Linked DNA regions of Thermococcus kodakarensis KOD1. The main gene of each other region encodes a partner of the protein of the gene in region 2 in a complex. Links are inferred from orthologs where the notes say so. Each region holds a gene or a part of one and is shown on either strand. Other genes may lie near its edges.

Region 1 (14,951 bases), 660 kb from region 2 along the record:
TGGAGACTGGAAGGGTGAGAAGCACGTCCCCGTTATAGAGTACGAGAAGGAGGGCGACCTCGTCAAGGTCGAGGTCTCTGTTGGAAAGGAGATACCGCACCCGAACACCCCCGAGCACCACATAGCTTGGATACAGCTCTGGTTCCACCCGGAGGATGGAGCCTTCCCGATACTCGTCGGTAAGGTTGAGTTCAGCAACCACACCGACCCGCTCACCGAGCCGAGGGCGGTATTCTTCTTCAGGACACAGAAGAAGGGCAAGCTCTACGCGCTCAGCTACTGCAACATCCACGGCCTCTGGGAGAACGAGGTCACACTTGAGTGATCTTTTCCGTTTTTATCTTTATCCATGTCTTGGAATCTGGAAGGTTACGTTCTCACCTTCAAAGGATACAACGACAGTACTGGCATTTTTCGGTGCCAAAAACGTCTTCTTTATCGAAACAACACCGTGAGTGTAAAACAGGTTTTCTAGTACTCCCTTTATCTCCTGAATCTGATAATCTGGGGAATATATTTCTCGTCCATCAACGTAGATTTTAACGTTGCATGGATGTCTTGAATCCACGAGAAGAAGGCTTCCGTCTGGTCTAGGTTTGTATTTCACGTCTCCACACGTTCTAGGGACATACACAAGCTCAAGTTCTATGCCATGGTCATAAAAGTTTCCATAGAGTGCAACTTTTTGATCTTTCTTTATGATCTCAAAGTCGTAATCGGGCTTGATGAAATAATAGAGCGTTCCTCCAAGCACCAGCGTGACGAGGGCTATTCCTGCTATTTTTTTCAGTGAGACAAAGGGTAAACCCTCGGTTCTAGTGCCTACCAGGGGAACTTTCCAGAGGCTGAAGAACTCAACGAGCTTCCCTATGTTGTATAGGGGGATTCCGATAAGTAGGGGGAGCAGAAGAGCGCCGATGAGAGCCAAGTTACCCGCAAGGTTGAAATTGAGTTCCCCAGTTTCTTCGGCAAAAAGGCCCATTCTGATCCGATAGAGAACGGCGGAGGCTACTATGAAGGGGTAAAGCACCAAGAGTGATAAGACGAGAGTTTTGAACCCCAAGACCGGCGAGAGTTCCATACGATACACCAGCATATTGAGCACCAAGGCACCTGCGGCTATCAAAGCAGTCTCCCCCACGAAGAGTAGCAATGGTCTTGAGTCAACATCAATGCTCCAGAAGTACAGCCCAGCGGCGTACAGGAGCCCTCCAACGATAAAAATCGGGAGGCCTATTACCCCAAAAAGACCGCTTATCATTGTTATAACAGTCCCGATAAGCATGAACTCCTTTCCGTTTAATAGAACTGTTCGACCCTCGCCCACTTCAACACCCATGGCATATTTTAACGCCAAGTATTTAAGCTTTTTTTAAATTTATGTCGAAAACTACAGAGCTATCAAATGAAAAAGCTTAGTTCTTTAAGAGAATTGACCAGAACTGCCCAGGAAGGCTTATAACTGTTCAAACAAAATCCCACTTAGGTGGGAGGAAAATGAAAGTTTACATGCCCGACCGTGAGTGGCCCGAACACTACAGGGCCGTTCTGGAGGAGCTTGCAAAGATAACTGACCCAATAACCGGGGGAGACATCCTCGACTCGGGTGTCGTCGCCGGCTTGGAGGTCACGGAAGATACTCTCAAGGTCTGGCTCAACTTCGAGAGCCACGCCGAGTACAATATAACAGGCGAGAGCGCCATAGCGTATTCTAAGATAATCGGCGACATAATGGAGCGCTTTGCCCTAGTCAAGTTTGAGAACGTCTACGTCTATGACCTCAAGAACAACCCCGTTGGGGTCTTCGAGAACAGGGGAAGGTACAGGGCCGAAGACCTTGAGGGCGATTGAATAAGCTCCTTAGAGTTTTCAAAGGCTTGGGTATAGTGTGCCATATACTATGAAGAAAAATGATGAAAACGGCCCTTACACCTCAAAAATTTCTGCGAACCCTAATGTACATCTCAGGACACATGCACACTTTAGGTAAAATTTATATCCCCCCCGTTCAAACAACCATCGAGGTGTTCCCAATGGCTGAAGGATATAGAGAGTACAGAGACAAGGTTCTTGGCTTTATTGAAGACCACGAGAACTGGAGGAAGCACACGATAAACCTCATCGCGAGCGAAAACGTGACTTCTCCGAGCGTTACCAGGGCCGTTGCCTCAGGTTTTATGCACAAGTACGCCGAGGGCTGGCCGAAGCAGAGGTACTATCAGGGCTGCAAGTACGTTGACGAGGTTGAGCTCATCGGTGTTGAGCTCTTCACCAAGCTCTTCGGAAGCGACTTCGCCGACCTGAGACCGATTTCTGGAACAAACGCCAACCAGGCGGTCTTCTTCGGGCTCACCCAGCCGGGCGACAAGGCGATAGTTCTTCACACCAGCCACGGCGGACACATAAGCCACATGCCCTTCGGTGCCGCCGGAATGAGGGGTCTTGAAGTCCACACCTGGCCCTTCGACAACGAGGAGTTCAACATCGATGTCGACAAGGCCGAGAAGCTCATCCGCGAGGTCGAACCCAAGATAGTCGTCTTCGGCGGTTCGCTCTTCCCGTTCCCGCACCCTGTCAAGGAGCTCGCTCCGGTCGCCAAAGAGGTTGGCGCCTACGTCATGTACGACGGTGCCCACGTCCTCGGTCTCATAGCTGGAAAGCAGTTCCAGGACCCGCTCCGCGAGGGAGCCGACATAATCACGGCCTCAACTCACAAGACCTTCCCTGGGCCGCAGGGCGGTGTCATCATTTACAAGCGCTTCGGCGAGACGGAAGAGATAGCCAAGCTCCAGTGGGCCATCTTCCCGGGTGTCCTCAGCAACCACCACCTCCACCACATGGCGGGTAAGGTAATCACCGCCGCCGAGATGCTCGAGTACGGTGAGAAGTACGCGGCCCAGATAGTCAAGAACGCCAAGGCCCTTGCCGAAGCCCTGGCGGAGGAAGGCTTCAAGGTCATCGGCGAGGACAAGGGCTACACCGAGAGCCACCAGGTCATCGTTGACGTTTCAGACCTCCACCCTGCAGCTGGAGGATGGGCGGCCCCGCTGCTTGAAGAGGCCGGCATAATCCTCAACAAGAACCTCCTCCCGTGGGACCCGCTTGAGAAGGTCAACGAGCCGAGCGGCCTTAGGATTGGAGTCCAGGAGATGACCAGGGTTGGAATGATGGAGGATGAGATGAAGGAGATAGCAAGGTTCATCAGGCGCGTCCTCATAGACAAGGAAGACCCTGCCAAGGTCAGGAGAGACGTCTACGGCTTCCGCGCCGAGTACCAGAAGGTTTACTACTCCTTCGACCACGGGCTCCCGCTCAGGCTCAGGGAGTAAATTGGAACTTTTCCACATTTTTATTTCTAATTTCAATCGTATCCAGGTGGAAAGCCTTCTTGCTGGATTTTTTTGAAGAAAACGTTATAAACAACCTTTTCTAGCCCTTTCCAGCGGTACCACACCTTCATTAGCCACGCGCCCCCGGTACCGCTAACTTCCCCCGAAACGGGATAAAATAAGGGGCTCAAATCCAGTGGTTCAAATTACCAAACGTTTCGAAACTCCTTGAAGTGAACGAAAGGATTATTATTCTGGAAGTTCAAAAACCTCTGGTGAAATCAATGAGGAAGGCGCTTGTGATAGGGATAGCAGTTGTTGTTTTGGTTGTAGCAGGATACGGAGCCCTCAGCTGGGATGGGAAAGAGGCCAGCGGTTCGCCGCAGGACAGCCACGCGAAGTTCGTCAAAATGGAGCTTGACAAGTCCACCTACAGTCCTTCCGATACCATGATTATCAGGCTTATCAACGAGGGCGAGACAAAGGCAACTACCAGCTACCACTTCAGGCTCTACCGAGAAGAAAACGGAGAGTGGGAGGAAGTTCCCGTTAACCTCATGTTCATAGAGATCGCCGTTTCGATAGAACCTGGAAAGAGCTGGGAGCAGAAGGTCAATCTCGCGGATCTGAAGCTTTCCCCGGGACACTACAAGATCGTCAAGAAAGTCATTCTAACTTCACAGGGGACTGAAAACGCTGCCAGCTACGAGGTCAGTGCGGAGTTCGAGGTAAAGGGATGAGTCCGATGAAGTGGCCCCTAGTGTTCATCGTTGTTTTTCTTCTCCTTTCCGGCGTTTTTTACGTGGAACTTTGCAAAAACCGCGAGATAACCGAGAACAATGCAGCCTGTACGGCCGGGACTGCCGTTATGGACCTCGAAAAGGAGGCATACAAAGTTTGAGACAACCTTACCCTGACCATAACCAACACGGGGAGCGAGACGATAATAGTGGGCGCACCTTACAGATTATACCTGCTGGAAAACGGAAGCTGGAAAGAGATAGAAACTGGTTTCACGTTCACAAGTATCGGGTGGCAGATACCGCCGGGCGGCAACTGGACGCAAACCGTGCCCTTGGTCATACGCGTCCCTGACGGAGCCTTCGGAAAGCTCAAACCACTTCCGCCATGTAGATACAAAATAGAGAAAACAGTTCTCATTGATCGAGACAAATGTGAAAGCAGGAGTAACGAAATAACTCTATCGGCCGAGTTTGAGATTGTCAGGTGATCCCAATGAGGGGGAAGACAGGGGCGGCCTGCACCCTCATAATACTCCTTGTCTGGGGCCTTACCGGACCTCACTTCTACGTGGGGCTTGACAAGAGTGGCTATCATCCCGGAGAAGAGCCAGTTTTAAGGACATGCAACATTGGGTTGACGCCAATCTCATTCGGAGAGGGCTACCATCTCTACCGCTTAGAAAACGGAACGTTGGCCCCGGTTAGAACTGGCCTTATCTTTCCTGCGGTACTCCACTGGCTCATGCCCTTTCAGTCCTGGGAGCAGAAAGTCAGTTTGAAGTATCTGCTGGAAAATGAATCCGTCGGAGGGGCCCCTTCACTCCGGGACCTGCCACCGGGAAGATACAGGATTGTTAAGGAGATCTGCGGCTGGCCAAGGGGCTGTGTAAACGCCAGCTTGGAGTTTGATCTGCTGTCATAATCGGAGCAAAACTTTTTATCCTCTTTCAACATACCGAACCCTCGGCTAAAGGGGTGGTGAGAGATGAAGTTCTGTCCGAAATGCGGGAACCTGATGCTCCCAGACAGGAAGAGGAAGGTCTGGGTCTGCCGCTCATGTGGCTATGAAGAGCCCTTCGACGAGGAGAAAGACAGAGAGAAAACGAAGATCACCAAGAAAGTCGAGCACAAGCCGGACGAGGAGATCATAGTGGTGGAGCAGGACCTCAAGACCCTGCCCACGACAAAGGTCACATGCCCCAAGTGCGGCAACGACACAGCTTACTGGTGGGAAATGCAGACGAGGGCTGGAGACGAGCCGAGCACGATCTTCTACAAGTGTACCAAGTGCGGCTATACCTGGAGGGCCTACGAGTGAACGAGGTCGAGCTTGAAACCCTGAGAAAGCTCGCCCAGAAGGCCCTCAAGGAGCTTGAGGAGGCCTACCTCCGCTTACCCGACACGGACAATGGAAAGACTTATTTATTCCGTGGAAAAGAAAGGGTTAGGCTCATGCTTCAGATATTAGAGTCAGCTAAAAAGGAGGGATAAAAATGCCGTTCGAAGTTGTTTTTGACGGGGCCAAGGAGTTTGCAGACCTGATAGCGACCGCAAGCAACCTCATCGACGAGGCCGCCTTTAAGTTCACTGAGGAAGGCATAAGCATGCGCGCAATGGACCCGAGCAGGGTCGTTCTCATTGACCTCAACCTGCCCGAAAGCATCTTCTCCAAGTACGAGGTCGAAGAGCCCGAGACAATCGGCATCAACATGGACCAGTTCAAGAAAATCCTCAAGCGCGGCAAGGCGAAAGACACCCTCATACTCAGGAAGGGCGACGAGAACTTCCTTGAGATAACTTTTGAGGGAACCGCCAAGAGGACATTCAGGCTCCCTCTGATAGATGTGGAAGAGCTTGAGCTGGAGCTTCCCGAGCTCCCGTTCACGGCTAAGGTAGTCCTCCTCGGTGAGGTTCTCAAGGAGGGCATAAAGGACGCTTCCCTCGTCAGCGACGCCATCAAGTTCATAGCAAAGGAGAACGAGTTCACAATGAAGGCCGAGGGCGAGACCAACGAGGTCGAGATAAGGCTTACCCTTGAGGACGAGGGCCTTCTCGACCTTGAAGTCGAGGAAGAGACCAAGAGTGCCTACGGCATAAGATACCTCAGCGACATGGTCAAGGGCATCGGGAAGGCCGACGAAGTTATCCTCCGCTTCGGCAACGAGATGCCGCTCCAGATGGAGTACATGATCAGAGACGAGGGCAGACTGACCTTCCTGCTCGCTCCGCGCGTTGAGGAGTGACCTCCCTCAACTCTTTTTTGAGGTGGGAACGTGGATATAGTGAAGCTCAGGGAACTCCTGGAGGCAGAGCTCTCAAGTACGGATTTAAACGAACTTGACGAAGACTTCTACGTTGAGTTCGACAGCCTGATAAAGGCCCTAAAGCTAAGCGCAGAGAGCTCCAGGGAACGCGGAGAAGACGTCGAGGAAAGGCTTTACCTCGCCCAGCTCAAGATAGCGGAGTCCCTCATGAAGGAGATCATCAAGCTCAGACTCCATAAGATAGTTGATCTCGCAGTCGAGGGTAAAATCGCGGAGATGACAGCCGAGGAAAAGAGGCTCTTCAACGTCATAAGAGCATTTATCGAGAGGGAAGAGCTCCCGGAAATTTCAGAGGAAGTCCAACCGCAGGAAGAGAGCGAAGCCGAGGCAGAGTACAGGTCCAAGGAGGTTCCAAAGGAAGCTTACATTATCCAGATAGACCTCCCAGCCGTTCTTGGCCCGGACATGAAAGAGTATGGGCCGTTTATGGCCGGAGATATGGCCATTATCCCCACCGTTATTGGGCGAGCCCTCGTTGAGAGAGAGGCCGCACGAAGAGTAAGGATATTCCTCTAAAGTAAGTCCTTTTAAGTTGCTCCAGTTTTTATTCTCTAAAGCAATCCTCCAAATGAATGGATGTTGAGGTCTATCAATGGCCACATTTTTTGAAATTATGCCCACAATCTAGGTAGAACTGACCAATTATGACAATCTAAGAATCCAGATTTAGACGTTTATAAAACAGATGTTCACGTTGATTTGTCTTTCCGTCAAATTTGTTCCCGAAACCAAACCGAAAGCTTTATATATTCGAACCAACCAGGTTTATAGTGAAGACGACACACAAAAAGAAAGAGGTGATGTAAGATGGTCGTCATAGGAGAAAAGTTCCCAGAGGTTGAGGTCAAGACCACCCACGGCGTGATAAAGCTCCCGGACTACTTCGCCGAGCAGGGCAAGTGGTTCGTGCTGTTCAGCCACCCGGCTGACTTCACCCCGGTCTGTACGACCGAGTTCTACGCCATGCAGAAGAGGGTTGACCAGTTCAGGGAGCTCGGCGTCGAGCCCATCGGACTCAGCGTTGACCAGGTCTTCAGCCACATCAAGTGGATGGAGTGGATCAAGGAGAACCTCGGCGAGGAGATAACCTTCCCGGTCATAGCCGACGACCGCGGTGAGCTCGCCGACAAGCTCGGCATGATACCCAGCGGCGCCACCATAACCGCTAGGGCTGTCTTCATCGTCGACGACAAGGGCATCATAAGGGCCATCGTCTACTACCCGGCCGAGGTCGGCAGGGACTGGGACGAGATCCTCAGGCTCGTCAAGGCCCTCAAGGTCAGCGACGAGAAGGGAGTCGCCCTTCCGCACAAGTGGCCGAACAACGAGCTCATCGGCGATAAGGCCATCGTCCCGCCTGCCAGCACCGTCGACGAGGTCAAGCAGCGCGAAGAGGCCAAGGCCAAGGGCGAGATCGAGTGCTACGACTGGTGGTTCTGCTACAAGAAGCTCGAGTGAGCTTCTTTCCCTTATTCTTCTCTGAACTTCTCGAATATCAGCTCATCCACGAACCCGTAGCCAGGTATGTGGGAGTGCTTCTTCATCCTGCCCACAAGCTCGAAGCCGTTCTTTTCCAGGACGCGGATTGATGCTGTATTTGGCTCATAGACCCGGGCGTAGACCTTTCTGAGATTCAGCCATTCAAAGGCGTATTTTAGGGCCAGTCCAACCGCCTCGGTGGCGTAGCCCCTGTTCCAGTACTCCTTCGCTATGAAGTATCCCAGCTCGGCGTGACCGTCTTTGTGGTTTATCCTGTGCAGGCCTACAAAGCCAACCGGGCTTTTGGACGAGTTTTCTAAAACAGTAAAGACCCTGTTTTCGCGCTTTCCTCTCCGCATAGCCTCGTACCACTCAAGCTCGTCCTCAAAAAAGAACAGCCCATCCGGATCGCTTAAAAACCTCCTCACATCGCGGTCGTTGTACCAGAGCCAGGCCCTCCTCACATCGTCTTTGGTTGGGACAGCCAGCGAGACCAGTTTTCCCTTTACCACCACGGGACGCATCGACCACACCTTAAATTTATTAAGGTGTTATGGGTATTTAAAAACGATGGAAAGGGAGAGGCTCATAAAGACCGTTGAAGCGATACTTAGAGGCGCAGGGTACCGCGTTGCCAGGTTAGACCTTAAAGGGTCGTGCTTTGACCTAGTGGCGAGCAGGCTCTTTCTCCTGCTTTTTATAAAGGCTACCGTGAACATCGACACGATAACAGAAGAGCAGGCGGAGGACTTAAAGCGCCTCGCCAAGTTCTTCAAGGCTTCTCCGCTTATTGTTGGGCTAAGGAGCAAGAGCGGCGAGCTTGAAGAGGGTGTGGTGTACGAGCGCTTTGGAATTTATGCCCTCCGCCCCGAGACCCTCTACGATGCTCTCCTGAACAACGAACTGCCCGCTGTTTTCGCGGAGCGCGGTGGTCTGTACGTCAGGATAAACGGAGAGCTGTTGAGAGAACTCAGGGAAAAGCACGGCTATTCTGTAAATGAACTGGCACAGCTGCTCGGCGTGTCTAGAAAGAGCCTGCTCAACTACGAGCGCGGCGAACAGGCAGTTTCGCTTGATGTTGCCATCCAGCTTGAAGAGATATTTGATGAGGCCCTCGCGGAGCCGATAGACATCCTGAGGGCCAAAGTTGAAGCCGACCTCAACGTTAAGCCTGAAACGCCGCTCGAGCGCGAGGTCTTTGAGAGGCTCAAGAAACTCGGCCTGGGCCTTGTGAAGGTGAAGAAAGCGCCCTTCAACGCGATTTCAACTGAAGACGACATACGCCTTCTCACGGGTATAGATGAAAGGAAGACACGCTCCACCATAAAACGCGCCGAGATGGTGGCGGAGGTCGGCAGAATAGTTAACAGCGGGGGCGTTTTCATACTGGAGAAGACTAAGGCTGAAGTCGTTTCAGAAGTTCCGCTCATCCCCAAGGAGAGCCTTGAGGAAGTTAAAGACGCAGATGAGCTTATAGAACTCATCGACAAGCTGAAGAAGGAGATAAAGGAAAAGCTCTTCAGCTGAAGATAACCCTTCTCCAGACTTCCCTCAGTCTGTCCACGTACTTCTCGGGCGAAGCTATCATGACCGCCCACCTGGGAGTCTGCCTCCTCTTGAGTGCATTCGCCAGAGGCGTTACCTTCGTCAGGGGCTGAATTTCGCCGTTATCAAGGAGAACGTTTATCCCAGTTTCCTTGAGCCTCGGCTCGCTCAGCATGAGGTCTGCGATGCTGAACTCCAGGATAACCTCGCCCTCACTCGCTCCGACGGCATCCGCCAGGTTCCTTTCGATCTCCTGCCTCTTCTTGACGTTTCTGTAGGCGTTGAGAAGCTCCCGCTTCTCTTCAGTGCTAAGTTCCTCGGCCGTTATCAAAACGGCCGCCTTGTAGAGCTTTCTGTGGAGAACACGTTTTGTGAGCTCCGCAGGGAGGCCCTCAAGGTCTTCAAGTTCCACCAGAACCCTGCAGTCTGTCATCCGCCAGAAGTCCCATAAATGCCCCTCGTCGAGGGCGAACTCAAGGGCCCTCGTAAGCATTCCTTCCGCTATCTTAACCGTGTGGTGGAAGTAGACCCTTGAGTACATGAGCGCCCTGGCAACCATCATTCCCTCAACTGCCTCGATGCCTTTCTCGTCAACAACGAGCTGACCATCGTGAATCTTCATAACCTTGAGGAGTCTTTCCAGGTCTATTATACCGTGGGCGACGCCGGTGTAGTGGGCATCCCTTACCAGGTAGTCGAGCTGGTCAACATCGACGCCCCCGTGGAGCATCTGGCCGAGATAGGGCTTCTCAGAGCGGCCGAGAATTATGTCGGCGACGGCCTTTGGGTCTATCCCGTGTTTCTCAAGTATTTCGGGTATTCTCCCCCCATCTTCGTCGCCCGTTATGTTGATGTTGCCGAGGATTATGTCCTGACCGAGGCGCATGTGGTCGCGCTCCTTCACGTAGTGCTTGTAGATGCCCTCAAAGGTGTGGCTGAGCGGCCCGTGGCCGATGTCGTGGAGGAGCGCACCCACCTGAAGTAGTTCAGACTCCTCTTTTGGAAGACCAACTTCCTCAGAAAGGCGTTTGGCCAGGTGCCAGGCTCCGAGCGAGTGTTCAAAGCGCGAGTGATTGGCACCGGGATAAACGAGGTACGCAAGCCCGAGTTGCTTTATCTGCCTTAACCTCTGGAACTCTGGTGTTTTTACGAGGTCGAGGATGACTCCAGAGACCTTCATGCTACCATGAATACCGTCGTGGATGATTTTATAGCCGTCGTGTCCGTCACTCATTTTCATCACCGGCCGAAAATCTGTGAAACTCCTTAAATAATTTTTCGGCAATATGACGAAAAATATCCCGCTGATGGAAGCGATTGCAGACCATCAATTTATAAACCTGTCAGTGGAGAATAAAATGCCCCTGCGCGAGGACCCCGGGGAGAATGAACCGGGGGGCGATGCGGGGGCAACAGCCCGGCCTCAGCGAGGTCCCCGCGGGAGGGCCTTCCGCGTCCCGGAGCACGATGACCGCGGGAAACCCAGGCCGGGCACAGTTCTGGCCCGCCAGGGTTAGCCCGCCCAAGGGTGGCGTACGCCTTCGATGAGGGCGGGAGTTACCGGCGGGCCATATTCTCAATGAATTCTGGGTCATGGCGTAGAGAGTTACACTCTTTCCAGATTTTAAAGACCATCAGCAATAGTATGCAAATTATGAATAAAAAAGGTTATTAATGCTGAAGGCTAGGTATGAATATGAACCCAGAGAAAAAATCAAAAGAGATCGTATTAACTGAAGTCCCCTGGCTTGCCGAAGATTACCAAAGCTATCTAAGGAGAATACTTGAGGAAAAGGAAAGAGAACGGAAAGAAGTTATTAGGTGTTTAAAGGAATTAACAGCAAGTGCGCGGAAGATCCTGCCCAAGGAGCTCGTGGATATTATCCCTTTTTCTAGTGAGTGTATAAACGAATGAAAAATAGAGCTCAGTACAACACAACCTCCACCTCTTCTCCCTCCAGGTAACCCTCGCTGTCCTCTGGAATCGTTATGTATCCGTTGCTCTCCACAAGCGAGCTTATTATGCCACTGCCCTTCTTCTTTATCGGTCTTGCCGTACCGTTTTCGTACCAGACCTTGACGAACTCGTAGCGGCCGAGCTGGCTCGGAACCCTTTCGGTAAGCCTTGCCCTGACCCGGGTTTCGTAGTTTCTTGCCCCCACAAGCTTCGCAAGCGCGTGCTTGACGTAGAGGTGGAACTGAGTGAAGACCGCAACCGGATAGCCGCTCATTACAAAGACTCTCTCCCCGTATCCTATTGGCCTTCCTGGTTTTATCGTCGTCCCGTGGAAGAGAAGGTTCACAAAGCGGTGGGCAAAGTCCATATCGCCGAAAGCTGAGCCGCCCGTGACAAGGACGAGGTCGTTCTCGGAGCGTGCTTTCCTTATTGCCTCTCCGATTTTCTCCTCGTCATCCGGAATTACCCCATAGAACCTCGGCTCCCCAAAGTACTGCCTGACTAGGCCTTTCAGCATAACCGAGTTGCTCTCAAGTATCTTTCCATGGTTCAGGGCTTCTTCATCAAACTCCTCGATGAGCTCGCTTCCTGTAACTATTATACCAACCCTGGGCTTTCTCCTGACTCGAACAGTCTTGAAGCCTATGCTTTTGAGGATTGCCAGGTCCTGAGGCCTTAGAATCTGGCCCTTTTTAAGGACAACCTGTCCCTTTCTGACGTCCTCACCCTTCATTGCAACGTTCTGACCGGGAGCAACGGGGCGGAGAACCCTTATAACGTCCCCCTCGCGCTCGGCCATCTCCTGCATCAGAACGGCGTTTGCTCCCTCCGGGATCTTGGCCCCGGTCAGGAGCTTAACTGCAGTTCCGGGCTCAACGGTCTTTTTACTCTCTCCGCCGGCGGGAATTTCGTCTATTACCCTGAGCTCCACCGGGCTGTACTCCCTCGCCTGAAACGTATCCTCGGCGCGGAGTGCATAGCCATCAACGGCAGACCTGTCAAAGGGTGGACTGTCTATGGGCGATACGACGTCCTCGGCCAGGACTCTCCCAAGAGCCTCATCGAGAGGAACTTCCTCAACTTCTTGGATCTCGCTCAGATCGTTGAGGAGAAGGCCCAGGGCCTCTTTATAGGGCGTGAGCTTCTTGAACTCCCTCATTTTTACACCCCCAGAGTTTTAAGCCACTTCACTCTTTTAAAGTCCGAGTCAAAGGTAGCAATGTGCTTAACGTTATGATTCCGGCAGGCAAGCACTATTTGTGCATCGGAGGGCATCAGGTTGTACTCTTTCATGGTATCATAGAGTTCTTCCCGCCTGAACGAATCGGGGACTATGATGACCCCAAGCTCATCAAGAAGCCCGTTAAGAGAGGTCACCACATCGGAAAATGGCCCCCATCCCTTTCGAGCCACGAACTTCCTCAGGCTGTATTTTCCCTTTATTCCGAATTTTTCTCTCCCAATGATAAGAGCTAGAGCACCAATGGCTTCTCTATAGACTGTGGGAGACGTTAGAAATGCCCAGGGTCCCAACAGTATTTCCTCGGCAATTCCTGCCTTTTCACCGTCCACGAGGTACTCAACGAGGACGCTGGTGTCGAGAAACAGGAAGTCGCTCAAAGCTCTTCAGCCTCCTTAATCGCCCATAGTATAGTCTCCTCACTTGCCTTACCGAGTATTCCCCTGAATTTCCTTATTTTCTGTTTTTTGGCTAAAGTGAGCTTACTGCCCTCCTCAGCCGTGGTGATGTTTGAACTCCCGACTTTCTCCATGTTTTCACCCATTATGTCTTGTGTGCTTTCCCTTAAAACTATTCACGACCGTGCTTTAGCACGTGACCAGCCTCGGCCAGTATGAGCTTTACCCCAGTTTTGGCGGCACCAAGGCTTCCCGGAAGGCAGAAGACTGCCATTGCCCTGCCCGAGCTCCTTATTATCCCTCCTGTGGCCCTCGTCATTATCGCGGCGGTCCCTATCTCCTCGTAGCTGACGAGCCTGAATATATCTCCAAACGAAAGCTCCTTGTCAAAGAGCGGTCTGAGGCTCTCTATTGTCACGTCTCTGCTCGATATCCCCGTTCCTCCGGATGTTACAACCACATCCGCTCCCGCGCGGAACGCATCAACGACCGCCCCGATGATTTCCATCTTCTCATCCGGCACAACCTTGTAGAGAACCCTCTCGTGGCCGGCCTTCTCAAGCTCCTCAACCAGAAACTTTCCGCTCTTATCCTCTTTCTCTCCCCTGCTCGCAGTGTCGCTGACCGTTATAACGGCAAACCTAAACTTCCGCGGGGCCTTCTCCTTGTGATCCTTAACGCCCATGATACCACCCAGTTAAACTGCTCTTTGGTCTTAATAACCTTTCAGAAAACAATACTGCTTAACAGAAACCAATCGGTGTGGGCCCGGCTGATCCCCCGCTCTCATTGACGGCCAGAGACCCCCTCCAGCGGTCCGGAGACCGGGCCCTGTCCGCCCGGCATCGTCTCATCCCTTCACTGTGGGCCTCGGCCCCCTCCGGGACACGGGCCACCGGGCGGGACCGTCGTAGAAAATTCTTCGGAAGGCATTTTAACGTTTTCGAATTATATAACCTGCAGGAATAGGAACATTTTGGATTCATGCCGAAAAGTATATAAGACGATGCACAGACCCGACCACTGCACTGATTAAGTCGAAGAGAAGGTGATGCTCATGGCTGGAAAGGTCAGGAACATAGTCGTTGAGGAGCTCGTCAGGACCCCAGTTGAGATGCAGAAGGTTGAGCTCGTTGAGAGGAAGGGTATCGGTCACCCCGACAGCATAGCCGACGGTATAGCCGAGGCCGTCAGCAGGGCGCTCTCCAGGGAGTACGTGAAGAGGTACGGCATCATTCTCCACCACAACACCGACCAGGTCGAGGTTGTCGGCGGAAGGGCCTACCCGCAGTTCGGCGGCGGTGAGGTCATCAAGCCGATCTACATCCTCCTCTCCGGAAGGGCCGTCGAGATGGTTGACAGGGAGTTCTTCCCCGTCCATGAGATAGCACTTAAGGCCGCAAAGGACTACCTCAGGAAGGCCGTCAGGCACCTCGACCTCGAGCACCACGTCATCATAGACTCCCGCATCGGACAGGGAAGCGTTGACCTCGTTGGAGTCTTCAACAAGGCTAAAAAGAACCCAATCCCGCTCGCCAACGACACCTCCTTTGGTGTCGGCTACGCCCCGCTCAGCGAGACCGAGAAGATCGTCCTTGAGACCGAGAAGTACCTCAACAGCGACGAGTTCAAGAAGAAGTACCCCGCCGTCGGTGAGGACATCAAGGTTATGGGTCTCAGGAAGGGAGACGAGATAGACCTCACCATCGCCGCTGCCATCGTTGACAGCGAGGTTGACAACCCCGACGATTACATGGCCGTGAAGGAGGCCATCTACGAGGCCGCCAAGGGGATCGTCGAGTCCCACACAGAGAGGCCGACCAACATCTACGTGAACACCGCCGATGATCCGAAGGAGGGCATCTACTACATAACCGTCACAGGAACTAGCGCCGAGGCCGGCGACGACGGTTCCGTCGGAAGGGGCAACAGGGTT
Region 2 (15,048 bases):
TGGTACAAGGCAGCTGTCCAGAAGTCCCTCATCGAGTTCTACAAGAAGGGAATGCTCTACCAGGCGGAGCACCCAGTCTATTGGTGCCCGCGCTGCAGGACGAGTCTTGCCAAGGCAGAGGTCGGCTATGTGGAAGAGGATGGCTTCCTCTACTACATCAAGCTCCCGCTCGCCGATGGAAGCGGTCACGTGCCGATAGCCACCACCAGGCCAGAACTCATGCCCGCCTGTGTGGCAGTTTTCGTCCACCCTGAGGACGAGCGCTACAAGCATGTTGTCGGCAAGAAAGTGAAGCTCCCGATATTCGAGAGGGAAGTTCCCGTTCTGGCCGACGAGGACGTTGACCCGAGCTTTGGAACTGGTGCTGTCTACAACTGTACCTACGGCGACGAGCAGGACGTCGTCTGGCAGAAGCGCTACAACCTTCCGGTCATCATAGCTATCAACGAGGACGGAACGATGAACGAGAACGCCGGGCCCTATGCAGGGCTTAAGACAGAGGAAGCCAGGAAGAAGATAGCCGAAGACCTTGAAAAGATGGGTCTCCTCTACAAGAAGGAGAAGATAAGGCACAGGGTCCTCCGCCACACCGAGAGGAGCTCCTGTATGGCTCCCATCGAGCTCCTGCCGAAGAAGCAGTGGTTCATCAAGGTGAAAGATTTCACGGATGAAATCGTCAAGGTTGCCGAGCAGATAAACTGGTACCCACCGGACATGTTCCTCCGCCTGAAGGACTGGGCGGAGTCAATGGACTGGGACTGGGTCATCAGCAGGCAGAGGGTCTTTGGAACGCCGATACCATTCTGGGTCTGCGATAACGGCGAGATAATCCTGCCGAACGAGGAAGATCTGCCAGTTGACCCGCGCTTTGAGAAGCCCCCGAGGAAGTGCTCCGACGGGAGCGAGCCAAAGCCTGTAACTGACGTCCTCGACTGCTGGGTCGACTCGAGCATAACCCCGCTCATAATCACCAAGTGGCACGAGGCCATTAAGGGCGACGAAGAGGGTAAGAAGTGGTTCGAGCACAACTTCCCAACGGCTCTGAGGCCGCAGGGAACGGACATCATAAGAACGTGGGCGTTCTACACAATATTCAGAACGTGGGTTCTCACCGGCGAGAAGCCCTGGCACGACATCCTCATCAACGGTATGGTCGCCGGACCGGACGGAAGGAAGATGAGCAAGAGCTATGGCAACGTGGTTGCCCCGGACGAGGTCATTCCAAAGTACGGCGCTGACGCTCTAAGGCTCTGGACGGCTTTAGCGCCGCCCGGAGAGGACCACCCGTTCAAATGGGAGACCGTTGACTACAACTACCGCTTCCTCCAGAAGGTCTGGAACATCTATCGCTTCGCCGAGAGGCACCTTGAGAACTTTGACCCGGCGAGCGCCCCAGAAGAGCTCGAACCGCTCGACCGCTGGATACTCAGCAGGCTCCACAGGCTTATCAAGTTCGCGACCGAGGAGATGGAGAAGTACCGCTTCAACCTCCTCACCAGGGAGCTGATAACCTTCGTCTGGCACGAGGTCGCGGATGACTACATTGAGATGATCAAGTACAGGCTCTACGGCGACGACGAGGAGAGCAAGCTGAAGGCGAAGGCTGCCCTCTACGAGCTGCTCTACAACGTGATGCTCCTGCTGGCCCCGTTCGTGCCGCACATCACGGAGGAGCTCTACCAGAACCTCTTCCGCGAGAGGATTGGAGCCAAGAGCGTCCACCTACTCGAGTGGCCGAAGTACAGCGAGGCCAGGATTGACGAGGAGGCTGAAAAGCTCGGAGAGCTCGCTCGCGAGATCGTCGGCGCCATGAGACGCTACAAGAACAGCCACGGCCTCTCGCTCAACGCCAAGCTCAAGCACGTGGCAATCTACACCACCGATTCCTACGAGGTGCTCAAGACCATAGAGAAAGACATAGCTGGAACCATGAACATCGAGAAGCTTGAGATAATCAAGGGCGAGCCCGAGCTTGAAGAGAGGATAATCGAGATAAAGCCGAACTTCAAGACGGTAGGACCGCGCTATGGAAAGCTCGTGCCGAAGATCACCGCCTACCTCAAAGAGAACGCGGAAGAGGTGGCAAAGGCACTCAAGGAGAGCGGAAAGATCGAGTTCGAGGTCGATGGCCAGAAGGTAGAACTTACCAAGGACGACATCGTGCTCAGGAAGGCCGTCTTCAGCGAGGGAGAAGAGGTCGAGACGGCGGTCGTTGGAGACGCTGTGATACTCTTCTTCTGAGCTTGCCTTCTTTACATTTCCTTGTTACCCAGGGTCAACCTTTTTAAAGCCATTTCCAAAGAGGGTGGAAGGTGAGAGACTATGAAGAGACTACCTGGTAGCGTGAGAAGAGCCATCCGCGCGAGATACTATGACATAGAGCCGCGAGCGTGGATTGGGAAGAAAGGGTTAGCCGAGAGTGTCATCGAGGAGATAAACACCCAGCTTGAAAAGGATGGGATCCTGAAAGTTGAGATAAGGAAGGGCGCGCTCATCTCAACCGGAATGGACAGAAAAGCCATAGCAGAGAGGGTCGCGGAGCTCACCGACAGCGAGCTTATAGACGTCAGGGGCAAAAGGTTTATATTGTTCAAACCGAGGGAAGGCTGGGAAAGGTATTTAAGGCGCCTTGAAAGAAAGGCGTCCGCTGAGAGGCGGGAGGAGAAACCCGTCCAGAAAGTCAGGCTCGATATCGCTAACTTCAGAAAGAAGTTTAAGAAGGGGAGGGATTGAAAGATGGCGACTGTCTATGACGTTCCCGGTGACCTGCTCGTCGAGAGGGTTGCCAAGGCTCTGAAGGAGGTTCCCGAGATAAAGCCGCCCGAGTGGGCCCCGTTCGTCAAGACCGGAAGGCACAAGGAGAGACTTCCCGAGCAGGAGGACTGGTGGTACTACCGCGTTGCCAGCGTCTTCAGGAAGGTCTACATTGATGGCCCGGTCGGAATCGAGAGGCTCAGGACTTGGTACGGCGGCAGGAAGAACCGCGGCCACGCTCCGGAGCACTTCTACAAGGCCGGCGGAAGCATCATCAGGAAGGCACTCCAGCAGCTTGAGGCCGCTGGCTTCGTCCAGAAGGTTCCGGGCGAGGGAAGAATCGTTACCCCGAAGGGCCAGAGCTTCCTCGACAAGATCGCCACAGAGCTCAAGAAGGAGCTTGAGGAGCAGATTCCCGAGCTCAAGAAGTACTGAGCTCTCTTCTCATATGTTTTTTGAGAGTCCAAGTACTGAATTTGGATAGCTCATGCTCATCTAGTTTCCAACCTCCAGAGAATTATGCCAACCAGAATCACAGCTACCACCGCTAGAACCGATATCTTAGGGATGTTCTCTCTCATTCCCGTGTTTAGATCTGAGCAAAGCGGGAGGCCGAGCACGCTAAGGGGTTCATAATACGGTGGGACGATGTAGGCATCTCTCCAGGTGATAAGGAGAAACGTGTTGTTACCCACGACAACGGCTTCGGTTTTATCCGCAAGGGCGTAGCTAATGGGTATCCTTCTGCCGTTGTTTATGATGAATGCAGTATTATTCTCGTGATCAATTTGAAGGGTTCCAGTTTCGTTATTCGGGATGTATTCGCCATTCACGGGAATATATCTAGGGGGGATCAGGTTCTTTCCCAGCTCCCTCTCATCCGTCGTGTTGAAGATTTTGAAGCCCTCATCGGTCAGCTCGTAGGCAGTGAAGCCCTCGGTAGTGGTCCCGTTCTGTCGTATCTCCCACAAGAAGGCAACAAGGGGGTGGTCGTTCTTTCTGTAAACTTGAACCCAAACGTGATGGTACACGTTTTCATCTTCCTGGTAGTCCAGCCAGTAGTAGGTTTTCCTCGGGGTTTCAACGGTGTAGTTTCTCCAGGAGAGGGTTCCGTTTCCCAGGAGGACGTAGGAATCGTTGTATTCAGCGATGGGGAGACCATCTATATAGAGGGCTTCTCTGCACTTTCCGCTAACCCTGTACACAACTGGAAGGTTGTACATCCTGAACGAGACCACCCACTCGTTTTTCTCCCACGACCAGAAACCGTAGAGGGACTTCAGCGGTCTCGACGAGTACGCCAACTTTAGCACTTCCTTTGTGATGTCCCTCTTCGTGCCGTTTGCGATCAAGAAATACCTCGTGGGAGTGTATTCCGGAAGGAAAGAGAGCGGCTCGTACCTGATTCCATCCTCAACCGCAATATCGAAGGGCGCTTTAACCTCAGGAATGTGGAATCCCTCAGGGGTCTCGTTTTTAAGCTCGAAGTCTCCGTTGTGGTAGAGGTAGTAAACGGTAGTGTTCGGAAAGATCATATCTACGCGGGCCCACAGGCGGTTTTTGTTGTCCAGTCCGAGGTTGACCCACGCGTAGGGGGTAATGCCCGCGTTCTCGGGGGCTATCGTGTCCCTCGCCTCCCACGAGAGGCCCCACTCCCCGGTAACGTTCAGTGTTTTTGGGTCGAGCCTGAAAACGCTGTCGCTGGCTGAGTGAGGAACACTCCCATAGTTAACAACGAGAAAAATGCTCCCGTTGTAGAACAGAAAATCGCGGGCATAGCCGACGTAATTGGGGAGCACCGGCCTTAGGGTTATGGGAACACTTCCGTTGTACACCCCCATGTAGAGTTCGTCGTACGGGTAAGAGTAGATAAGGGTTAGGTTTCCGGCATTGGCAACCTCCAGAGTGTCCACAATGGATAAAAAGTCTCCATCTTCGTATGGCAGCTCCTCCGCTTCAAGCTTCCATGTTAGATCTTGGAATTCGCTCCCATTGTACGCAAAAAGCCCGTCGTTCTCAACAAGCAACTGGTGACAGCTTTCACACCAGGCTGTACTGTAGGCACTCACGCAGGGCGATGAGAGTACAATCAAAACAGATATGAGAGCGAGTAATTTTCTATAGTGATTCATTTTAATCACCACATCAAGGGTTTATTACATTCTTGAGTTGTTATTCTCCCTTTAAGCTTTTCGTCCCAATACCTTTTTAACGGGACTTCCAATTTTAACCTGGAGGTGAGAACATGGCGGAGGACATAGAGGAGATCAGGAAGCGCAAGCTCATGGAGCTCCAGAAGAAGTACCTCGAACAGCAGAAGGCCCAGGAAGAAGCCCTTAAGCGGGAGATGGAGCTGGAAGCGCAGCTGGAGGCAATAATGAGAAAAATCCTCACACCCGAAGCAAGGGAGAGGCTTGGAAGGGTCAAACTAGTCAAACCCGAACTGGCGAGACAGGTTGAGCTTCTCCTGGTTCAGCTCTACCAGGCGGGGCAGATAAGGGAGAGAATAGACGACGCAAAGCTGAAGAGGATTCTGGCCGAGATAGACGCCAGAACGAGGAGAGACTTTAAGATCAAGTGGTAAAGGGATCGCATATGGACGCTTCCCTGATCATCAAAATCCTCGACGAAAAGGGAGAGGTAAGTCTGGACACATGGAAGGTCGTCTCCATAAAGGAGAACGACGATGGGACTGCCGATATACTCTACAAGAACAAGCACGTCGGCAGTGATGGTGATCCCGTCTTCCTGTGGATCTATGCCAACATAGTTGAGGAAGACGACGATGTTCGCGTTCTTGAGAGGATAACCTTCAAGAAGGAGGATATCCTCTGGTTGGTTAGGTACGTCTTTCCGAAGGTTAAGGTTATAAGGGGTTTGCCCAACAGCCCGCCGGCCGGGGGTGTTTGAGTGAGCGGGAAGAGAGTCTGTCCCGTGTGCGGCTCAACGGAGTTCATATACGACCCCAGCAGGGGTGAAATAGTCTGTAAGGTTTGCGGTTACGTTATCGAGGAGAACGTGGTCGATGAGGGCCCCGAGTGGAGGGCCTTTGATCCGGGCCAGAGAGAGAAGAGGGCGCGCGTCGGTGCTCCCGAGAGCATACTGCTCCACGACAAGGGACTTTCCACCGACATTGGAATAGACAGGTCGCTAACTGGCTTAATGCGCGAGAAGATGTACAGGCTGAGGAAGTGGCAGTCCCGTCTCAGGGTCAGCGACGCCGCTGAGAGAAACCTCGCCTTCGCCCTCAGCGAACTTGATAGGCTCGCGAGCAATCTAAGCCTCCCGAAGCACGTCGAGGAAGAGGCCGCAAGGCTCTACCGTGAAGCAGTGAGGAAAGGACTCATAAGGGGACGCTCCATAGAAGCCGTCATAGCCGCCTGTGTTTACGCCGCCTGCAGGCTTCTGAAGGTCCCGAGAACCCTTGATGAGATTGCCGACGTCTCTCGCGTTGATAAGAAGGAGATTGGAAGGAGCTTCCGCTTCATAGCGAGGCACCTGAACCTCACTCCAAAGAAGCTCTTCGTCAAGCCCACGGATTACGTGAACAAGTTCGCCGATGAGCTGGGTCTCAGCGAGAAGGTCAGGAGGAGGGCCATAGAGATCCTCGAAGAGGCCTACCAGAGAGGCCTCACTAGCGGAAAGAGTCCAGCAGGATTGGTGGCAGCCGCCCTCTATATCGCGAGCCTCATGGAAGGGGAGAAGAGGACCCAGAGGGAAGTGGCGGAGGTTGCCAGGGTCACCGAGGTTACCGTGAGGAACAGGTATAAAGAGCTGGTAGAAAAGCTGAACCTCAAGGTTCCGATAGCCTGACTATCGACCGAACCAGCTCTCTAGGGTTCTCTGCTTTCCCGCTTTTACCGCTTTTTTCAGCCTTTCGAGGCCGTTCTTAACGCGCTCCTCGCTGAAGTCGTGCTCGTCGCAGAGGAACTTTAGGATCCCTTCCTCGTCCGGCTCGCGCCACTTAAGCTCGTAGTCGTCAGTAACAGGGGGATTTAGGAAGAACTCCTTTATGGCGTAGAGGTCAACGTCGCTCTCCTTCTGGTACTTGGCCAGCGGGTCTTTCGTTCTCTTAACGATTGTTAAGGCTTTCTTCGGCCCTATCCCCTTTATTCCGCCAGGGTTGTAGTCAGTCCCGACCAGAATGGCCAGCTCGATGAGCTTCTCCCTGTCTATCCCGAGCTCCTTAAGAACCTCTTCCAGAACCACCAGCTCCGGCTTGACCTCGACGTAAACGTTCTTTCCGGGAAGTTTTCTCCTCCCAGTTATCGTGAGGTTCCTTACGAGCCTCGGCGCACCGAAGAGGAGTGAGTCGTAGTCCTGGCTTGCAGAGGCATAGACAGCTTTTTTGGCGGCCATGTAAGCCGCTTGAGCTTCTCCCTCACTCGGGGCCTGAACGACTGGAATACCCATGAGCTCAAGGAGCTTTTTGGCGTCGTTTATCAGCTCCTCGTTCACCCTCGTGGCGCGCATCGCGTACTTCTTGGCCTCCTCAAGGTCACCCTTCTCAAGGGCCTCGTACCACTTCTCCTCTGCTTCTTCCCTTGCCTCACGCCTCTTTTCAAGCTCCCTCTTCTTGAAATCCGGTGGCTTGCCGTCGAAGACGTAGGCCGGCTTTATACCAGCTTCCATCAGGTTGATGGTTCTGTAGAAGAAGCCGCTGAGGTGAGAAGTGATCCTGCCCTGTGAGTCCATTAGTGGAGTTCCATCGCGCTGCCTTATGGTTGAGAGGAACTGGTACATGGCGTTGAAGGCGTCTATGGCAACCTTCTTGCCGTAGAGACTTTCCAGCTCGATTTCCTTTCTCGGTATCAGCTCACCTATCTGGACTCCCATTCTCACCACCGGAAAAGATGAGAAAAAGAAGTATTTAGGCTTTGCCTCAGCCTGCCAGTTGTACAGTATCTCCAAAGTGTAGAGAGTCACCCAAACAGCGTGACCTCAACCTCTTCCCCAGCTTCGAGGATTTCAACGGTCTCTGGAACTTCTATGAATCCATCAGCATCCACAAAGCTTGTCACCGCGCCGCTGCCCTTCAAAATGGGCACTGCTTTCTCCCCTTCAATCCTGACCGGAAGGAACTGTCTCCTTCCCTTGACGGAAAATACCTTGTGGGCGAGCCTCTTCTTGACCTTTCTGACTTCAGAACTCCTTCCAATCAGCTTTCTCAGGAGCGGTGCCACGAGGAGCGTGAAGTTTGTCAGACAGCTCGTTGGGTAGCCTGGAAGCCCGAAGATCGGCTTGCCGTTGATTTCCCCAATGATAGTTGGCTTTCCGGGCTGTATTGCTATCCCGTGGATGTAAACCCTGCCAAGCTCCTCAATTATTGAGCTCGTAAGATCCCTTATTCCCCCGCTTGCCCCACCGCTGAGGAGGACGACATCACAGCACTCAAGTCCCTCGAGTATCAGGCTCTTCAAGCTCTCGCGGTCGTCCCTTGCTATGCCGAGGAAGAGCGCCTCCCCTCCAAGCTCCCTGACGGCATCGGTTATGGCCCTTCCGTTGATGTCGTATATCTTGCCCGGTTTGAGCTCTTCTCCTGGTGGGATTATCTCATTTCCGGTGCTTATCACGGCAACTTTTGGTTTTTTAAACACCGGCACTTCGGAGATACCAACCGCCGAAAGGAGGGCAGTTTCCTTGAAGCCGAGCCTGGTTCCTTTCTTCAGCAGAAGCTTGCCCTTTGGAATGTCCGCCCCTGCCTTCATAACTCCGAGGCCAGGATAGGCAGGCTTGTAGATGATGACGGTGTCCCCATCCCTGTCAACGTCCTCGAACTGAATGACCGCATCGGCGCCCTCTGGAAGGGGTGCACCAGTGGATATATAGACTGCTTCCCCTTCCTTCAGCTGGATTGAAGGGGTATCTCCCGCGTTTATCTCACCCACGACCTTCAGCTTAACAGGTTCGCTCTCGCTCGCCATGAAGGTATCCTGAGCGCGAACTGCGTAGCCATCAACGGTGGCCCTGTCAAAGGGGGGAACGTCTATTGGGGACACAACGTCCTCTGCAAGAACCCGACCAAGGGCCTGTTCAAGCGAAACTTTCTCGACTTTCGGTTCAAGGTTAAAGGACTCGATGACCTTTACTGCCTCCTCGAGCGGAACAACCTTAAGGAACGCCATTTCCACCACCGAAGTTAATGGTTCCATCGCCTATAAATCGATTGCGTAAACGGAATGGCTTAACAGAACCGCTAAAAAACGACGGCATAAGTGGAAAGAGGTGAGATGATGAAGGTATACCACCTCTACTCGGGCGGCAAGGACTCCAGCTTGGCGGCGTGGATTTTAGCAAAGCTGGGCTATGAGGTCAGGCTTGTTACCGTAACTTTCGGAACGCTCGATAACTGGAAGTACGCGGAGGAAACGGCCAGAAGACTTGGCTTCGAGCATGAAATTCTCAAGCTCTCAGGGGAGATCCTTGAGCGGGCCGCCGAAATGGCAGTTGAAGACGGAAGACCCGGAAGGGCGATTCAGTTCATCCACGAAAAGGCTCTTGAGGCCCTGGCCTCGAAACCTGATGTTGAGAGGGTTAGTGACGGAACGAGAAGGGACGACAGAGTTCCATACCTCGACCTGCCAAAGGCACGTTCACTTGAGGATCGGTTCGGGGTGGCGTACATAAGGCCTCTCCTCGGCCTCGGCTACAGGACGATAAACGAGCTCGTTGGAAGGCTCTTTGAGGTCGAGATAAGGGAGAGCGAGGAGCTTGAGAAGAGCGACTACGAGGTCGAGCTTAGGCACCTCTTAAGGAAGAGAGGAATTGACCCGCTGTCAATATTCCCGAAAATGCACTATCAGTCCAGGGTTCTTGGATGGAAGGAAGAAAAGCTGACCTCCTCCCCATCGCGAACGGCCAGGGTTCCAAAGAACTGACCCCACTACCGGCGGAAAGGTATAACAGTTCCCCACCACTTGCCTACCTGTCTTCAGTAACAGCTAAGGAAAAGAATTGAATCAGAAAGAAAAAATTCACCTAAGAAGCTTGACGAACTCTCTCATCCAGGCGTACAGGTCCCCTGGGTGCCTTGAACTGACCCAGTTTCCGTCAACGACGACCTCCGCGTCAATCCACTCGGCGCCAGCGTTCTTCACGTCGTCCCTGATGGTTACCGTGCTCGTGCCCTTCCTTCCCTTCAACACGCCGGCGGAGATGAGTATCTGCGGCCCGTGGCAGATGCTTGCAACTGGCTTTCCGTCCTCGAACATCTTCTTCGTTATCGCGACGGCCTTTTCGTTCAGCCTGACGATCTCCGGTGCCCTTCCTCCAGGGAGAACCAGCGCGTCGAACTCGTCCGGATCAACCTCGTCAAAGGCAAGGTCAACGTTGACCGTGTAGCCGTGCTTGCCCGTTATCTTGCCCCTCTGGAAGCTGGCGACATAGACTTCATGGCCCTCTTCCTTGATCCTGTGGAGAGGATATATCAGCTCAAGGTCTTCAAAACCGTCAGCACTCAGAATCAAGACCTTCATCTCAATCACCCCCATAACATTCAGATAAAGATTGAAACTCGACATTTATAACCCTTGCTGGACAGAAATGACGAACACGTGTAAACATTAAAAAGAAAGTTCAGAGCGGCAGTTCGGTGGTCTCCTTGTGAACCTTGAGGACGACCATCGTGTGCGTTGCATCAACTCCTTCAATGCTTCCCATCTTGTCGAGGAACTCGTTGAGCTCTGAGCTGCTTCTAGTCCTGATTTTCACGATCATGTCGTAGTCGCCGGTGGTCTCATAGACCTCGCATATCTCGGGGTACTTCTTAAGCTGGTCAGCGACGTGGCCGTACATCCCAGCCTTGGCCTTTATGAGGATGAACGCGAGTATGCTGAAACCTAGAGCGTTTGGATCCAGGATGACCGTGAACTTCTTTATTATTCCCTTCTCCTTAAGCTTCTTTATGCGCTCGTATATCGTGGACTCGGCAAGTCCCACTTCCTTTGATATTTCTCGAAGGGGAGTTCGGCTGTTCTTCTGGAGAATCATGAGGATTTTCTTATCGACTTCGTCAAGACCTCCTCTAGCCATAAACATCACCACACGGGGAAAATTTTTCGGAAGAGCTTATAAATTTGCCGACTATAGGATACCATACGTTTATAAAAACCCGTTCGTCTTTGCGGAAGGGGGTGACAGGAATGCCAACGAACGTAACAGCGGAATACCTTGCCGCGGAAGAGGAGTACAGGAACGCCAAGACCATTCCAGAGAAGATCCGCGCCCTGGAAAAGATGTACGCAACAGTCCCGAAGCACAAGGGTACGGAAAAGCTTAGACTCCAGATCAAGAGGAAACTCGCGGAGCTCAGGAAGGAACTTGAAAAACAGAGGCAGATGCGCAAGGGCGGTGGCGGCCCCTCAATGGCAGTAAGGAAGGAAGGTGCAGCTCAGATCGTCCTAGCCGGTCTCCCAAACGTCGGTAAGAGCTCCCTGATGAGGGCGCTGACGAACGTGGATGCCGACGTTGCCGACTACGCTTTCACAACCGTCGAGCCGATTCCGGGAATGATGCACCACAAGGACGTTCAGATACAGCTGGTCGAAGTCCCTGGATTAGTGGAGGGTGCGGCACTAGGAAAGGGAATGGGCCCCCAGCTGTTGAGCGTTATCAGGAACGCCGATGCGATAGCCATCGTTGTTGACCTTTCCCAGGACCCGGTTAAACAGATGGAGATCCTCCTGAGGGAGTTTGAGAGGGCGGGCATCAAGGTGAACAAGAGGAAGCCAAAGGTGGAGATAAAGAGGACGGCCAGCGGCGGTATCGTCATCAACGGTCAGGAGAACATAAAGGGCGACATCCAGGAAGTCATGAAGATGCTCAGAGAGGAAAGGATACACTCTGCGGAGATAACCGTTAAGGAACCTGTGACCCTAGAGGAGTTTGCTGACGCGCTCGATGAAAGCCTCGTCTGGAGAAGGGCGATCATCATAGCGAACAAGGGCGACGCTCCTGGAAGCAAGGAGAACTACGAGAAGCTTGTCAAAGCCTACGGCGACCGCTTCAAGATAGTGCCGGTCTCGGCGAGGAGAAAGATTAACCTCGACAAGCTAAAGGACGAGCTTTATGAGCTGGCTGGGATTATCAGGGTTTTCACCAAGAGCCCCGGAGAAGAGCCCGCTTATCCGCCGGTGGCGCTCAAGAAGGGTTCAACGGTTATGGATCTAGCTGAAAGAATCCACAAGGACTTCGCCAAGAACTTCCGCTACGCGAGGGTCTGGGGCAAGAGCGTCAAGTTCCCCGGTCAGCGCGTTGGGGCCGACCACGTGCTCGAAGATGGAGACATAGTGGAAATACACGCAAGGTAGTGTTGTCCATTATTTTTAGATCTTCTCTGGATATTAGCCTACCTTTCCCAAACTCCCTTTGGAAGTGATTCTAGAGGAACCAAGAACTTGGCGAACCCAACGGAACTACCGTTCCGTGCGTTGAAGCAGAGCTTCAACGTCGCGCAGGAAGCTTTTAGAAAAAGCTTCACCAATGAAACTTTGCAAGCAAAGTTTCATCAAAGTGCGTGGTTCGTGTTTGACGGAGCATTTTGGGCGGATTTTCCTTTTGAACGCTGTTGGGAGTGGCGAATTCTATTTTTAATTTGCCCGATCTGTGTGAGTTTGCTTTTTAATTGACGCCCCACGGGCGTCAAGGTGTTAGAAACTCCTTTTAGAGGGCTGAAATTGGGAATTCACTAATGCTAGCTTGTGTATCTTGAAAATCCTTTTGAATCAGCCAATTGAAAGTAAACCCCTCATAAAACGAGCCTGTTTAAAAGAGCATATCAACTTTCCGCCATCCGTTAAGGACGCTTGAACGACAGTGAAAGCGGCGCTGAAGCTTTTAGAAAAAGCTTCACCAAAAGTTTGAATGTCTTCGTGATATTGGCTGAGAATTGGAATTCTCATGACAAATTTGCAGATGAATAGGGGTTTTCTTATTTTTAACGCCTTTCGGGCGTTATACTGCGAGCAAACCCCTTGAGGATTTCCAATTTATGGTGAGAATCACTGAAAAGCTGGGCACTCAAAAAGGACATTCCATCTTTGATGAAACTTTGCCCACAAGCTTTTGGAAAAAGCTTGACCAAAAGTTTGTAGCTCTTCTTCAAGGAGAGTTTTATTTTAGGATTTTAGACTGCAAGTGCTCATTTTTGAGTGAGAACCTTTTAGGAAGCTTCTTGAAGAGGGTGTTTTCTTTTCTTTGACGCCCTTTGGGCGTCGATTTTGAGTTAAACACGCACTAACAGGAGAGTTTAGAAGTTCTCTCTTTTGAACACAATTGCTCGACGAGAAAAATCACATGAAATTGGCATTCTGGAAAAGAGCTACGAGCCTTGATCAAACTTCGCCTGCGCGAAGTTTGTACTGGTGGGCCCGGGGGGCTTTGAACCCCCGACCACGCGGTTATGAGCCGCGCGCTCTGACCAGGCTGAGCTACGGGCCCACCTGATGGCGCCGCCGCCCGGATTCGAACCGGGGACCGCCGGATTAACAGTCCGGCGCTCTACCAACTAAGCTACGGCGGCTCGACCCAATGTAGGGAATGAGAGGTTGATTTATAAATTTTGCGGTTTTGAGAAAAGAAAAATTTATAACTACTCATTCAACTCTTATCCCGTGCCCCGGTAGCCTAGCCTGGCGGGGCGGCGGACTTGTAATCCGCAGGTCGCGGGTTCAAATCCCGCCCGGGGCTCCATCTTCAAACCTTATCGGTTCTCCGAACGCTCTATCTCCGGCGTCTCCGAGGCCCGGAAGTATGTATCCGTGATCGTTGAGCTCTCTATCTATTGCCGCCACGAACATTTCGACATCCGGGTGAGCTTCCTTTATCCGGGTTATTCCCTCTGGGGCTGCTAGAACGCCGACTACCACGTAGCGCTTGGCGTTACCGTACTTTTTAACCTCATCCAGGACTTTGATGAGCGTTGAGCCGGTTGCTATCATCGGGTCGGCTATTATGACGGTGTCTTCCGCCTTTATCCTGGGCACTTTGACGTACTTCATCTCAATCTCGAACTTTGGCGCCTTTCCACGGGATGCGGAGACTATTCCAACCCTGGCGTGCTCGAAAACTTTAATGAGGCCCTCCATTAATGGAATCGCAGCCCTAAGAACGGTGATTATCACGACGTTTCTGCGGTCCTTCACGATTATGCCCTCTGTTTCTTCCAGCGGCGTTCTGATGGGGACTTTTTCGGTCGCCATAGTCTTGGTTATTTCGTATGCCATGTAACGTCCAAGTTTGACGAGGCCCTTTCTGAACGCTATCGGGCCAGTGCTTTCGTCCCTCAACTCCGTGAGAATCTCCATTATGAAGGGGCTGTCCTCAAAAGAGTACACACCTTCCCAGCGCTCGTCCCTCTTCATGGACTTCACCGTTGGGAGTTGGGGCCTGGGTTTATTAGACTTCCGTTTGCCGATTTTTGGTAAGGAAGTGCTACTCTTTTGATTCCTCCTCGATAATGCGCCTCATCCACGTTCCCCTGCTGAACCATATGAATGCCACTATCGCCGCCAAAAAGTTGCTCATGCCCATTCCGAAGAACACGCCCTTTGGGCTCATCCCGAAGAGCTCCGCGAGCGGAACTCTAAGCCCGAAAACCGTCACAGCCGCGACGTAGCCGAAGACGTAGCTCAGGGGTATCCTGAAGCCCCAGAGGCGAAGCATGCTGAGAACCATACTCTTCTTGGTGTGTCCAGCTGAGCTAAAAGTCCTCGTAACAACGACGAAGATTCCATTAAAGAACGGAACGGAAATCAGGAAGTATTTGAGGACGTACTCGCTCTGGGCTATGACCTTAGGGTCGTCAAGGAAGACCTTGAATACTGGAACCCTGAAGAGTCCGATTATCAGGATCGCTGAAGAGGCTATGAGGAAGTTTATAACCATTGCCCTCTCGGCTATCCTCTTGGCCCTCTCGTACCTCTCCGCCCCAATGTTCTGGGCTATCATGGTTCCCATAGCCATGCTGACGCCCCTTGCTATGCTCGTGATGAAGTTCACGAGGCGGGTGGTTATTGTGTAGGCCGCGTAGGTCACATCTCCGTACCCGTAGATGATCCTCGTGAGGACGACAAAGCCGAAGCTGTTGGCTGACTGGCCGACGGCTGAGGGAAGGCCAACACGAAAAATCCTCGAGTAGAACTCCATATCCGGCCTGAGCGTTTCCCTCGTGAGGTGAAGGCCGGCCCTTCCGCTCGTTAAGAGACGAGCACCTATGAGGGCTCCGGTGGCGTTTGAGAGGACAGTTGCTATGGCCGCCCCAGCAACACCCCACTCGGGGAAGGGCCCAATTCCGAA

Evidence for each region.
Region 1: the proteins of fen (region 2) and TK_RS02635 are in contact, whole or in part, in a crystal structure (PDB 1RXZ), measured with the Archaeoglobus fulgidus proteins. The link is inferred for Thermococcus kodakarensis KOD1 from one-to-one orthologs. Residues at the interface, in WP_010877775.1 of Archaeoglobus fulgidus: Lys326, Ser327, Thr328, Gln329, Ala330, Thr331, Leu332, Glu333, Arg334, Trp335, Phe336; in WP_010877842.1 of Archaeoglobus fulgidus: Asn43, Val44, Ala45, Met46, Pro120, Arg121, Pro123, Leu125, Gln151, Met192, Ser194, Asn218, Tyr219, Pro220, Ile237, Leu238, Ala239, Pro240, Arg241, Ile242, Glu243, Ser244.

What each region holds. Positions count from the first base shown.
Region 1 is NC_006624.1:451,280-466,230, forward strand. The notes cover bases 4,617-7,440. They hold TK_RS02635 (DNA polymerase sliding clamp), read left to right. Parts: upstream 4,617-5,565; coding sequence 5,566-6,315; downstream 6,316-7,440. Other genes in these bases: TK_RS02625 (immunoglobulin-like domain-containing protein), read left to right, coding at 4,617-4,994; TK_RS02630 (transcription factor S), read left to right, coding at 5,058-5,390; TK_RS12105 (hypothetical protein), read left to right, coding at 5,387-5,563; TK_RS02640 (hypothetical protein), read left to right, coding at 6,346-6,912; TK_RS02645 (peroxiredoxin), read left to right, coding at 7,204-7,440. Outside these bases: TK_RS02600 (class II SORL domain-containing protein), read left to right, coding at 1-325; TK_RS02605 (hypothetical protein), read right to left, coding at 344-1,339; TK_RS02610 (iron-sulfur cluster assembly protein), read left to right, coding at 1,498-1,851; glyA (serine hydroxymethyltransferase), read left to right, coding at 2,034-3,329; TK_RS02620 (immunoglobulin-like domain-containing protein), read left to right, coding at 3,614-4,069; TK_RS12005 (hypothetical protein), read left to right, coding at 4,066-4,230; TK_RS11880 (immunoglobulin-like domain-containing protein), read left to right, coding at 4,279-4,560; more of TK_RS02625, read left to right, coding at 4,566-4,616; more of TK_RS02645, read left to right, coding at 7,441-7,854; TK_RS02650 (GNAT family N-acetyltransferase), read right to left, coding at 7,866-8,399; TK_RS02655 (transcriptional regulator), read left to right, coding at 8,446-9,402; TK_RS02660 (HD domain-containing protein), read right to left, coding at 9,395-10,654; TK_RS02665 (hypothetical protein), read left to right, coding at 11,117-11,335; glp (molybdopterin molybdotransferase MoeA), read right to left, coding at 11,346-12,536; TK_RS02675 (PIN domain-containing protein), read right to left, coding at 12,539-12,997; TK_RS12010 (hypothetical protein), read right to left, coding at 12,994-13,149; and 2 more genes.
Region 2 is NC_006624.1:1,114,787-1,129,834, forward strand. Bases 5,580-8,500 are described here. They hold fen (flap endonuclease-1), read right to left. Parts: upstream 7,591-8,500; coding sequence 6,568-7,590; downstream 5,580-6,567. Other genes in these bases: TK_RS06325 (hypothetical protein), read left to right, coding at 5,580-5,664; TK_RS06330 (transcription initiation factor IIB), read left to right, coding at 5,665-6,567; glp (molybdenum cofactor synthesis domain-containing protein), read right to left, coding at 7,677-8,500. Outside these bases: TK_RS06300 (valine--tRNA ligase), read left to right, coding at 1-2,241; TK_RS06305 (YhbY family RNA-binding protein), read left to right, coding at 2,323-2,733; TK_RS06310 (30S ribosomal protein S19e), read left to right, coding at 2,737-3,189; TK_RS06315 (hypothetical protein), read right to left, coding at 3,246-4,781; TK_RS06320 (DNA-binding protein), read left to right, coding at 5,000-5,338; more of TK_RS06325, read left to right, coding at 5,350-5,579; more of glp, read right to left, coding at 8,501-8,879; TK_RS06345 (DUF7411 family protein), read left to right, coding at 8,988-9,632; deglycase PfpI, read right to left, coding at 9,729-10,229; TK_RS06355 (Lrp/AsnC family transcriptional regulator), read right to left, coding at 10,330-10,785; TK_RS06360 (OBG GTPase family GTP-binding protein), read left to right, coding at 10,896-12,062; upp (uracil phosphoribosyltransferase), read right to left, coding at 13,422-14,114; TK_RS06390 (MATE family efflux transporter), read right to left, coding at 14,185-15,048. UniProt on the Methanocaldococcus jannaschii protein: Structure-specific nuclease with 5'-flap endonuclease and 5'-3' exonuclease activities involved in DNA replication and repair.